Sinorhizobium fredii: one gene and its partner. The protein of the gene in region 2 binds, or shares a complex with, the protein of the main gene of each other region. Links are inferred from orthologs where the notes say so. Each region holds a gene or a part of one and is shown on either strand. Other genes may lie near its edges. The genes, in order: NXT3_RS12180 and uvrB.

Region 1 (3,349 bases), 290 kb from region 2 along the record:
GCAATCCAGCCGAACTGCTATCTCCAGGACCTCTTCATCAACGAGGCAGCCCGCGGCAGAGGGGTCGGCGAGGCGCTGATCAACGGGGTCTTCGAAGCAGCGCGACGCGCCGGCACCTCGCGGGTCTACTGGCTGACCCACGAGACCAACCTCAAGGCGATGCGGCTCTACGACAAGGTGGCGGAGAAGTCGGGCTTCGTGATGTATCGGATGGTGATCTGAGGGGGCGCGTCACACTCTTTCCACAAACCCCTCCAGCACGCGCTTCTGTCCGGCGCGGTCGAAATCGATCGTCAGCTTGTTGCCTTCGACCGCGGCAATGTTGCCGTTGCCGAATTTCAGATGGAAGACGCGGTCGCCGACGCTGAAGCGGGACGGTTCCGCAGTCGTCGACTTGGCGACGAGCTCGCCCTCGATGGTGCGGGTGCGGGGACCTGACTCGCCGTAGCCGATGCGTTCGACGGCATGGCCGGAGCGGCTGCCCCAATTGTCGCGGGTGGCGTCCGAGCGGTGCTGCTGGGCGCGCTTCCAGCCGGGCGTCTGGTAGCTGTTCTCGAAGGGATCGGCCTTGTCGAAGCGGGATTGGCCATAGCCGCCGCGATTGTAGCCGCCATAGGAGACGTCCTGCTCGGCGACCTCGACATGGTCGACCGGCAGTTCGTCGAGGAAGCGCGACGGCATCGTCGACTGCCAGAGGCCGTGAATGCGGCGGTTCGAGACGAACCAGATGTGACAGCGGCGCTTGGCGCGGGTGATCCCGACATAGGCGAGGCGGCGTTCCTCTTCGAGCCCGGCGCGGCCGCCCTCGTCGAGTGCCCGCTGATGCGGAAAGAGACCTTCCTCCCAGCCCGGCAGGAAGACGGTGTCGAATTCCAGGCCCTTGGCCGAGTGCAGCGTCATGATCGACACGGCATCCATGTCCTCGTTCTGCTCGGCATCCATGACGAGCGCGACATGCTCCAGGAAGCCGCGCATTGATTCGAAGGCCTCCATCGAGCGGATGAGTTCCTTGAGGTTTTCAAGCCGCCCCGGCGCTTCGGCCGACTTGTCCGCCTGCCACATCGCCGTATAGCCACTCTCATCCAAGATCTGTTCGGCAAGCTCCGTGTGCGGCGTCGTTTCGAGCAAGGTCTGCCAGCGGCGGAAATCGGTGACGACGTCGAACAGCGCCTTGCGCGCCTTCGGCTTCAACTCGTCGGTCTCGATGATCTCGGTTGCGGCGGCGAGCATCGGAATGTCGCGGGCGCGGGCATAGTCGTGCAGGGTTCGAACGGTGGTGTCGCCGAGGCCTCGTTTCGGCGTGTTGACGATGCGCTCGAAGGCGAGATCGTCGGCCGGCTGGCAGACGAGGCGGAAATATGCCATGGCGTCGCGGATTTCGAGCCGCTCGTAGAAGCGCGGGCCGCCGATGACGCGATAATTGAGGCCGAGGGTGACGAAGCGGTCTTCGAACTCGCGCATCTGGAAGGAGGCGCGCACCAGGATCGCAATGTCGTTCAGATTGTGCTTCTGGCGCTGGAGCTGTTCGATCTCCTCGCCGACGGCGCGGGCTTCCTCTTCGGAATCCCAGGCGGCGTGCACATGCACCTTCTCGTCGTCCGGGTGGCTGCGTTCGGTGAAGAGTGTCTTGCCGAGCCGGCCCTCATTGTGGGCGATCAGATGCGCGGCGGTGCCGAGGATATGCTCGGTCGAGCGGTAGTTGCGCTCGAGCTTGATGACCTTGGCGCCCGGGAAGTCCTTCTCAAAACGGAGGATATTGTCGACCTCGGCGCCGCGCCAGCCGTATATCGACTGGTCGTCGTCGCCGACGCAGCAGATGTTTATCTGCTGCTGTTTGTTTGCGCTCACGCTGTCGCCGCCTGCGCGGCTGCGCTCCGCGGGGGCGGACGAAACGTCGTCCGGCCAGCCTTGGCTGGCTCGGGCTTCGCCCGCAGGCGTTTCTCTCACGACGGCCTTGCCGCTCTGCGGCCGCTGCGCCAAGAGCCGCAGCCACATATATTGCGCCGTGTTGGTATCCTGGTACTCGTCGACGAGGATATAGCGGAACTTGTCGTGATAATCCTTGAGCACGTCCGGATTGGCGCGGAACATGCGGATCGGGTGCAGCAGCAGGTCGCCGAAGTCGCAGGCGTTTAGCGTCACCAGGCGGTTCTGGTAGGCGGCGTAGAGCTCGCGGCCCTTGCCGTTCGCGAAGGCGCGGGCGTCGCCCTCGGGGATATGCGCCGGATCGAGGCCCTTGTTCTTCCAGGTGTCGATCATGGCGGCGAATTGCTTGGCCGGCCAACGCTTGTCGTCCAGCCCTTCGGCCTGGATAAGCTGCTTGATCAGCCGCACGACGTCGTCGGTGTCGAGGATGGTGAAATCGGATCTCAGCCCCACGAGTTCGGCATGGCGGCGCAAGAGCTTGACACCGATCGAGTGGAAGGTGCCGAGCCAGGGCATGCCTTCGACCGCATGGCCGACGAGCACGCCGATGCGCTCCTTCATCTCGCGCGCCGCCTTGTTGGTGAAGGTCACGGCGAGGATCTGCGAGGGATAGGCGCGGCCGGTCGACAGGATATGGGCGATGCGGGTGGTCAGCACGCGCGTCTTGCCGGTGCCGGCGCCGGCAAGCACGAGCACCGGGCCCTCCAGCGTTTCGACGGCTTCGCGCTGTTCCGAGTTGAGACCGGAGAGATAGTCCGGCCGTTGCGCCTTGTCGCGGGCAGCCATGGCGCGCGCCGCGATGCCGCCGGCGGCAGGGGCGGGTTTGCGCGGCGCCGGCTCCTCGTCGAAGAAGGGGATGTCGTCGAAACCTTTGCTCATGCGGCCCAATGTAGTGATTCGGGACCGAAAGGCCAGAAAGGATGTTCTTCTTTTATTCCGGAGTCTCGTCGGATTTCTGCAAACCTGTGGAAAGACAGGCGTTTTCAGCGCTGGTGTTTCGATGTCGCTATCGTTCGGCCGTGGCGTCGAAGGCCGGATCGACCGGGACCTGCAGCGCGGTCGCCAGCTGGTTGGTCTTGGCGGCAAGCGAAATGACGCGCAGCAGATCGGCATGCTCGGCTTCGCTCATCCCCTTTGCCTTGGCGGCGGCGGTGTGCGAGTGAATGCAATAGCCGCAGCCATTGCTGACGGAAACTGCGATGTACAGCATCTCCTTGACCAGCGGATCGAGCGCCGAGGGCGTCGCCATCACCGCCTTGACCTCCGCCCAGGTGCGTTCCAGCAGGTCCGGATCGAAGGCGAGCCACAGCCACATATTGTTGATGAAGTCCGATTTCCGCGTGGCGCGGATGTCGTCGAAAACCGCCTTGACGCGCAGGTTCGATTCGGGGTCGGACGGCGGCGCAACGGTGCTCATGATGCT
Region 2 (3,862 bases):
GGCTTTGTGCCGGAACCGGGGCCGATGCAATAAATCCGGCCGAAATCAGCGCCAGACCGGTGCTCGTCAAAAATGTTTCCAGGATGCGCATCTTCGTTCTCCCTAAATTAGTTTGAACTGAAATTCGCAATCTGCGGGAATGTTCCCTATAAAGTTAGGGTTTTTGGTTGCGTGAGGATGGGGAAAACGGGGATAGGCGCGTGAACTGGCCCGTAAAAAAGATAGGGTGCGGCGCGTGAATACACGTCTTCTCACGTCACCCTTACGGGCCGATCGAGCGGTCGGCCGGCGGAGTAGCGAAAAATGGGTTCTCTAAAATTGAGTCCCTCGATCCATTACCGCCCCGGCCGCCCCGTTTTTCCTTTCGTTCGGCCCTTCTGCCGCTTCTCGTCCGCTTGGTCCTCATAGGAGCCAATGCCCGGTTTGGCGCGGGTGAGGGTAGGCTTTTCCGGAACGTGGCCAGCGACCGGCTTTTCGGTGCGGCCGACGGTCATCTCGTCGAGGGTATTCTTGCGGAACAGCGACTGACCCTTGCCCGCGGGGATAGCCACATCACGGCCCATTTCGTCGAGGTCCGGTTTGCGGAAGAGGGGGCGCTCGGTATCGGTACCCGGGCCCATGTCGTCGAGCGAGGGTTTGGCGAAATAGCTCGTGGAAGCCCCCCCCTCTGTCCTCCCGGGCATTTCCCCCGCAGGGGGGGAGATCGGGCTGGGCGCGGCCTTGCTGCCCCGCTTGCCGCCCTCAGCGCTCCTCGCCTCTTCCCTTGCCATCGGGTCGTCCAGCACGGCCAACTCGGCCGCCTTGAGGCGCTTGATCTCGTCGCGCAGCCGCGCGGCGGTTTCGAAGTCGAGGTCGGCGGCGGCGTCGCGCATCTGTTTTTCCAGCGCATTGAGATGCGCCTGCAGATTGTTGCCGACGAGGTGGCCGGCCTCGGCAAAGCCCTTGCCGGCCACGCCGGAGATGTCGGCGCGGACGTGGTCGCGCTCGTAGACCGAGTCGAGAATGTCGGAGATCTTCGCCTTCACCGATTCCGGCGTGATGCCGTTTTCGAGGTTATAGGCCATCTGCTTCTCGCGGCGGCGGGCTGTCTCCTCCATCGCCCGACTCATCGAGCCGGTGATGGTGTCGGCGTAGAGGATGACCTTGCCGTCGACGTTGCGGGCGGCGCGGCCGATCGTCTGGATCAGCGAGGTTTCCGAACGCAGGAAACCTTCCTTGTCGGCGTCGAGAATGGCGACGAAGCCGCACTCGGGAATATCCAGGCCCTCGCGCAGCAGGTTGATGCCGACCAGCACGTCGAAAGCACCTAAACGAAGATCGCGGATAATCTCGATGCGCTCCAGCGTGTCGATGTCGGAATGCATGTAGCGCACCCGCACGCCCTGCTCGTGCAGGTATTCGGTGAGGTCCTCGGCCATGCGTTTGGTCAGCACCGTGACGAGCGTGCGGTAGCCGGCGGCAGCGGTCTCGCGGATTTCTCCGAGCACGTCGTCGACCTGGGTCTTGGCGGAGCGTACTTCGACCGGCGGGTCGATCAGGCCGGTCGGGCGGATCACCTGCTCCGCGAAGACGCCGCCGGACTGCTCCAGTTCCCAGCTGCCGGGCGTCGCCGAGACGGCGATCGTGTCCGGGCGCATCGCGTCCCATTCCTCGAAGCGCAGCGGTCGGTTGTCCATGCAGGAGGGCAGGCGGAAGCCGTATTCGGCGAGCGTCGCCTTGCGGCGGAAGTCGCCGCGATACATGCCGCCGATCTGCGGAATGGTGACATGACTCTCGTCGATGAAGATCAGCGCGTTATCGGGAATATATTCGAACAGCGTCGGCGGCGGCTCGCCCGGCCTGCGGCCGGTCAGGTAGCGCGAATAGTTCTCGATACCCTGGCAGGAGCCGGTGGCTTCCAGCATTTCGAGGTCGTAGCGGGTGCGCTGCTCCAGCCGCTGCGCCTCGAGCAGGCGGCCGGCCCGTTCAAGCTCGGCAAGGCGATGCGTCAGCTCCTCTTTGATCGCCTTGATGGCGGCGTTCAGGGTCGGGCGCGGCGTCACATAGTGTGAGTTGGCGTAGATCTTCACCGATTTCAGGTCGCCGGTCTTCTGGCCGGTAAGCGGATCGAACTCGGTGATGGAGTCGATCTCGTCGCCGAACATGGAGATGCGCCAGGCGGCATCCTCCAGGTGGGCCGGGAAGATCTCGATCGTGTCGCCGCGCACCCGGAAGGAGCCGCGCTGGAAATCCATGTCGCGGCGCTTGTACTGCTGCGCCACCAGGTCGGCGAGGAGCTGCCGCTGGTCGAGTCGGTCGCCGACATTCATCTGGAAGGTCATCGCCGTATAGGTTTCGACCGAGCCGATACCGTAGATACAGGAGACCGAGGCGACGATGACGACGTCGTCGCGCTCGAGCAGCGAGCGCGTCGCCGAGTGGCGCATGCGGTCGATCTGCTCGTTGATCGAGGATTCCTTCTCGATATAGGTGTCGGAACGCGGAACGTAGGCCTCCGGCTGGTAGTAGTCGTAGTAGGAGACGAAATACTCGACCGCGTTTTCCGGAAAGAAGTTCTTGAATTCGGAATAGAGCTGGGCGGCGAGCGTCTTGTTCGGCGCCAGGATGACGGCCGGGCGCTGCGTCGCCTCAATCACCTTGGCCATAGTGAAGGTCTTACCGGAGCCGGTGACGCCGAGCAGCACCTGGTTGCGCTCGCCCGAAGAGAGGCCGTCGACCAGATCGGCAATCGCCGTCGGCTGGTCACCGGAGGGCTGGTAGTCGGTCACCATCTTCAGCGATATGCCGCCTTCCGACTTGTCCGGCCGGGCAGGGCGGTGCGGGGTCCAGAGCTTGCCGTCCTTGAACAGCGGGTTGCCGCTCTCGATCAGCTTGGCGAGCGCCTCGACCGTGGCGGTGACGCCGGAGCCCGTCGTCAGCTTGTCGACATCCTCGAGTGCAACGTCGAGACCGGCGACCGGGTTGAGCCCGGCGGCGGCGCGCGTCTTCGGGTCGTGGCTGCCGCCCATGGAAGTGCCGCGTGCGGTCTTGCCGCTGAAAGTTTTTCCGCTCGTACTGTCGGCGCGCAGCGCCTTCGCTCCGCGGGGGCCTTGCGTCAGCTCGGACGCCCGTTCGGGCTTGGGGCCTTCGGCCGATTTCTCTTCCGCATCCGCGGCCGCTTTCGAGGCGGCAATCTCGACCTTCTTGCGGTGCTTGCCGGCCTTGGAGGCGATCTCCCGCTGGCTTTCGAAAGCGGAGGTTTCCGCTTCCGCCTCGAGCTGCTTCACCCAGTCGGAGACGTTGCCGGAGAGCGGCGCACCGGAAAGCGGCGCCTGCGGGGCTTCTTCGAAACCGCCGGGCGCTGCCGATTTCTTCGGGGGATTCTTCGGATTTTGAGCCATGGCCGGGAATATGGAGAGAGTCAGCGCGAAAGAAAAGGGGGAATGAGTACAAAAGGGAAACGGCCGGCGCGGAATTTCCTGCCTTGGCGAACCGGTCGAGGGCTCCGGTAAGACCGGACGTTGCTTTCCGATGACAGGGACAGATTATGTTGGACGGTACTGGTTCAGCGCGGATCAGAAAAACTTGAACCGACGGCTGCGTCCAGATCATCCTCGTGCACCGATTCGCGTCCTCCCGAGGTCTTCATGTCCTTTGCCATCAATCCCGCCTATGTCTGGCCGGTGCTGCTGCTCATCGCCTCGAATGTTTTCATGACCTTCGCCTGGTACGGCCACCTGAAGTTTACGTCCTCGCCGCTCTATATCGTCATCGTCGCCAGCTGGGGCATCGCCTTCTTCGAATACTGGCTGGCAGTACCGGCCAACCGCATCGGCCATTCCGTCTATTCGGCGGCGCAGCTGAAGACGATGCAGGAAGTGAT

The links.
Region 1: the proteins of uvrB (region 2) and NXT3_RS12180 are in contact, whole or in part, in a crystal structure (PDB 7EGT), measured with the Thermus thermophilus proteins. The link is inferred for Sinorhizobium fredii from one-to-one orthologs. Residues at the interface, in WP_096411307.1 of Thermus thermophilus: Glu23, Leu25, Arg26, Asp27, Gly28, Glu29, Arg30, Phe31, Arg55, Glu326, Asp327, Phe328, Glu379, Ser382, Gln383, His398, Gly400, Arg401; in WP_096412145.1 of Thermus thermophilus: His654, Arg656, Phe657, Gln666, Asp668, Glu669, Lys680, Arg681, Leu682, Ser683, Lys685, Tyr686, Ala687.

What each region holds. Positions count from the first base shown.
Region 1 is NZ_CP024307.1:2,465,090-2,468,438, reverse strand. Bases 19-3,133 are described here. They hold NXT3_RS12180 (ATP-dependent helicase), read right to left. Parts: upstream 2,806-3,133; coding sequence 232-2,805; downstream 19-231. Other genes in these bases: NXT3_RS12175 (carboxymuconolactone decarboxylase family protein), read right to left, coding at 2,933-3,133; NXT3_RS12185 (GNAT family N-acetyltransferase), read left to right, coding at 19-222. Also shown: more of NXT3_RS12185, read left to right, coding at 1-18; more of NXT3_RS12175, read right to left, coding at 3,134-3,343. UniProt on the Escherichia coli protein: A helicase with DNA-dependent ATPase activity. Unwinds DNA duplexes with 3'-5' polarity. Translocates on single-stranded DNA with 3'-5' polarity. Initiates unwinding more efficiently from a nicked substrate than double-stranded DNA.
Region 2 is NZ_CP024307.1:2,179,363-2,183,224, reverse strand. Bases 136-3,763 are described here. They hold uvrB (excinuclease ABC subunit UvrB), read right to left. Parts: upstream 3,381-3,763; coding sequence 336-3,380; downstream 136-335. Other genes in these bases: NXT3_RS10765 (DMT family protein), read left to right, coding at 3,627-3,763. In the rest of the region: more of NXT3_RS10765, read left to right, coding at 3,764-3,862. UniProt on the Escherichia coli protein: The UvrABC repair system catalyzes the recognition and processing of DNA lesions. A damage recognition complex composed of 2 UvrA and 2 UvrB subunits scans DNA for abnormalities.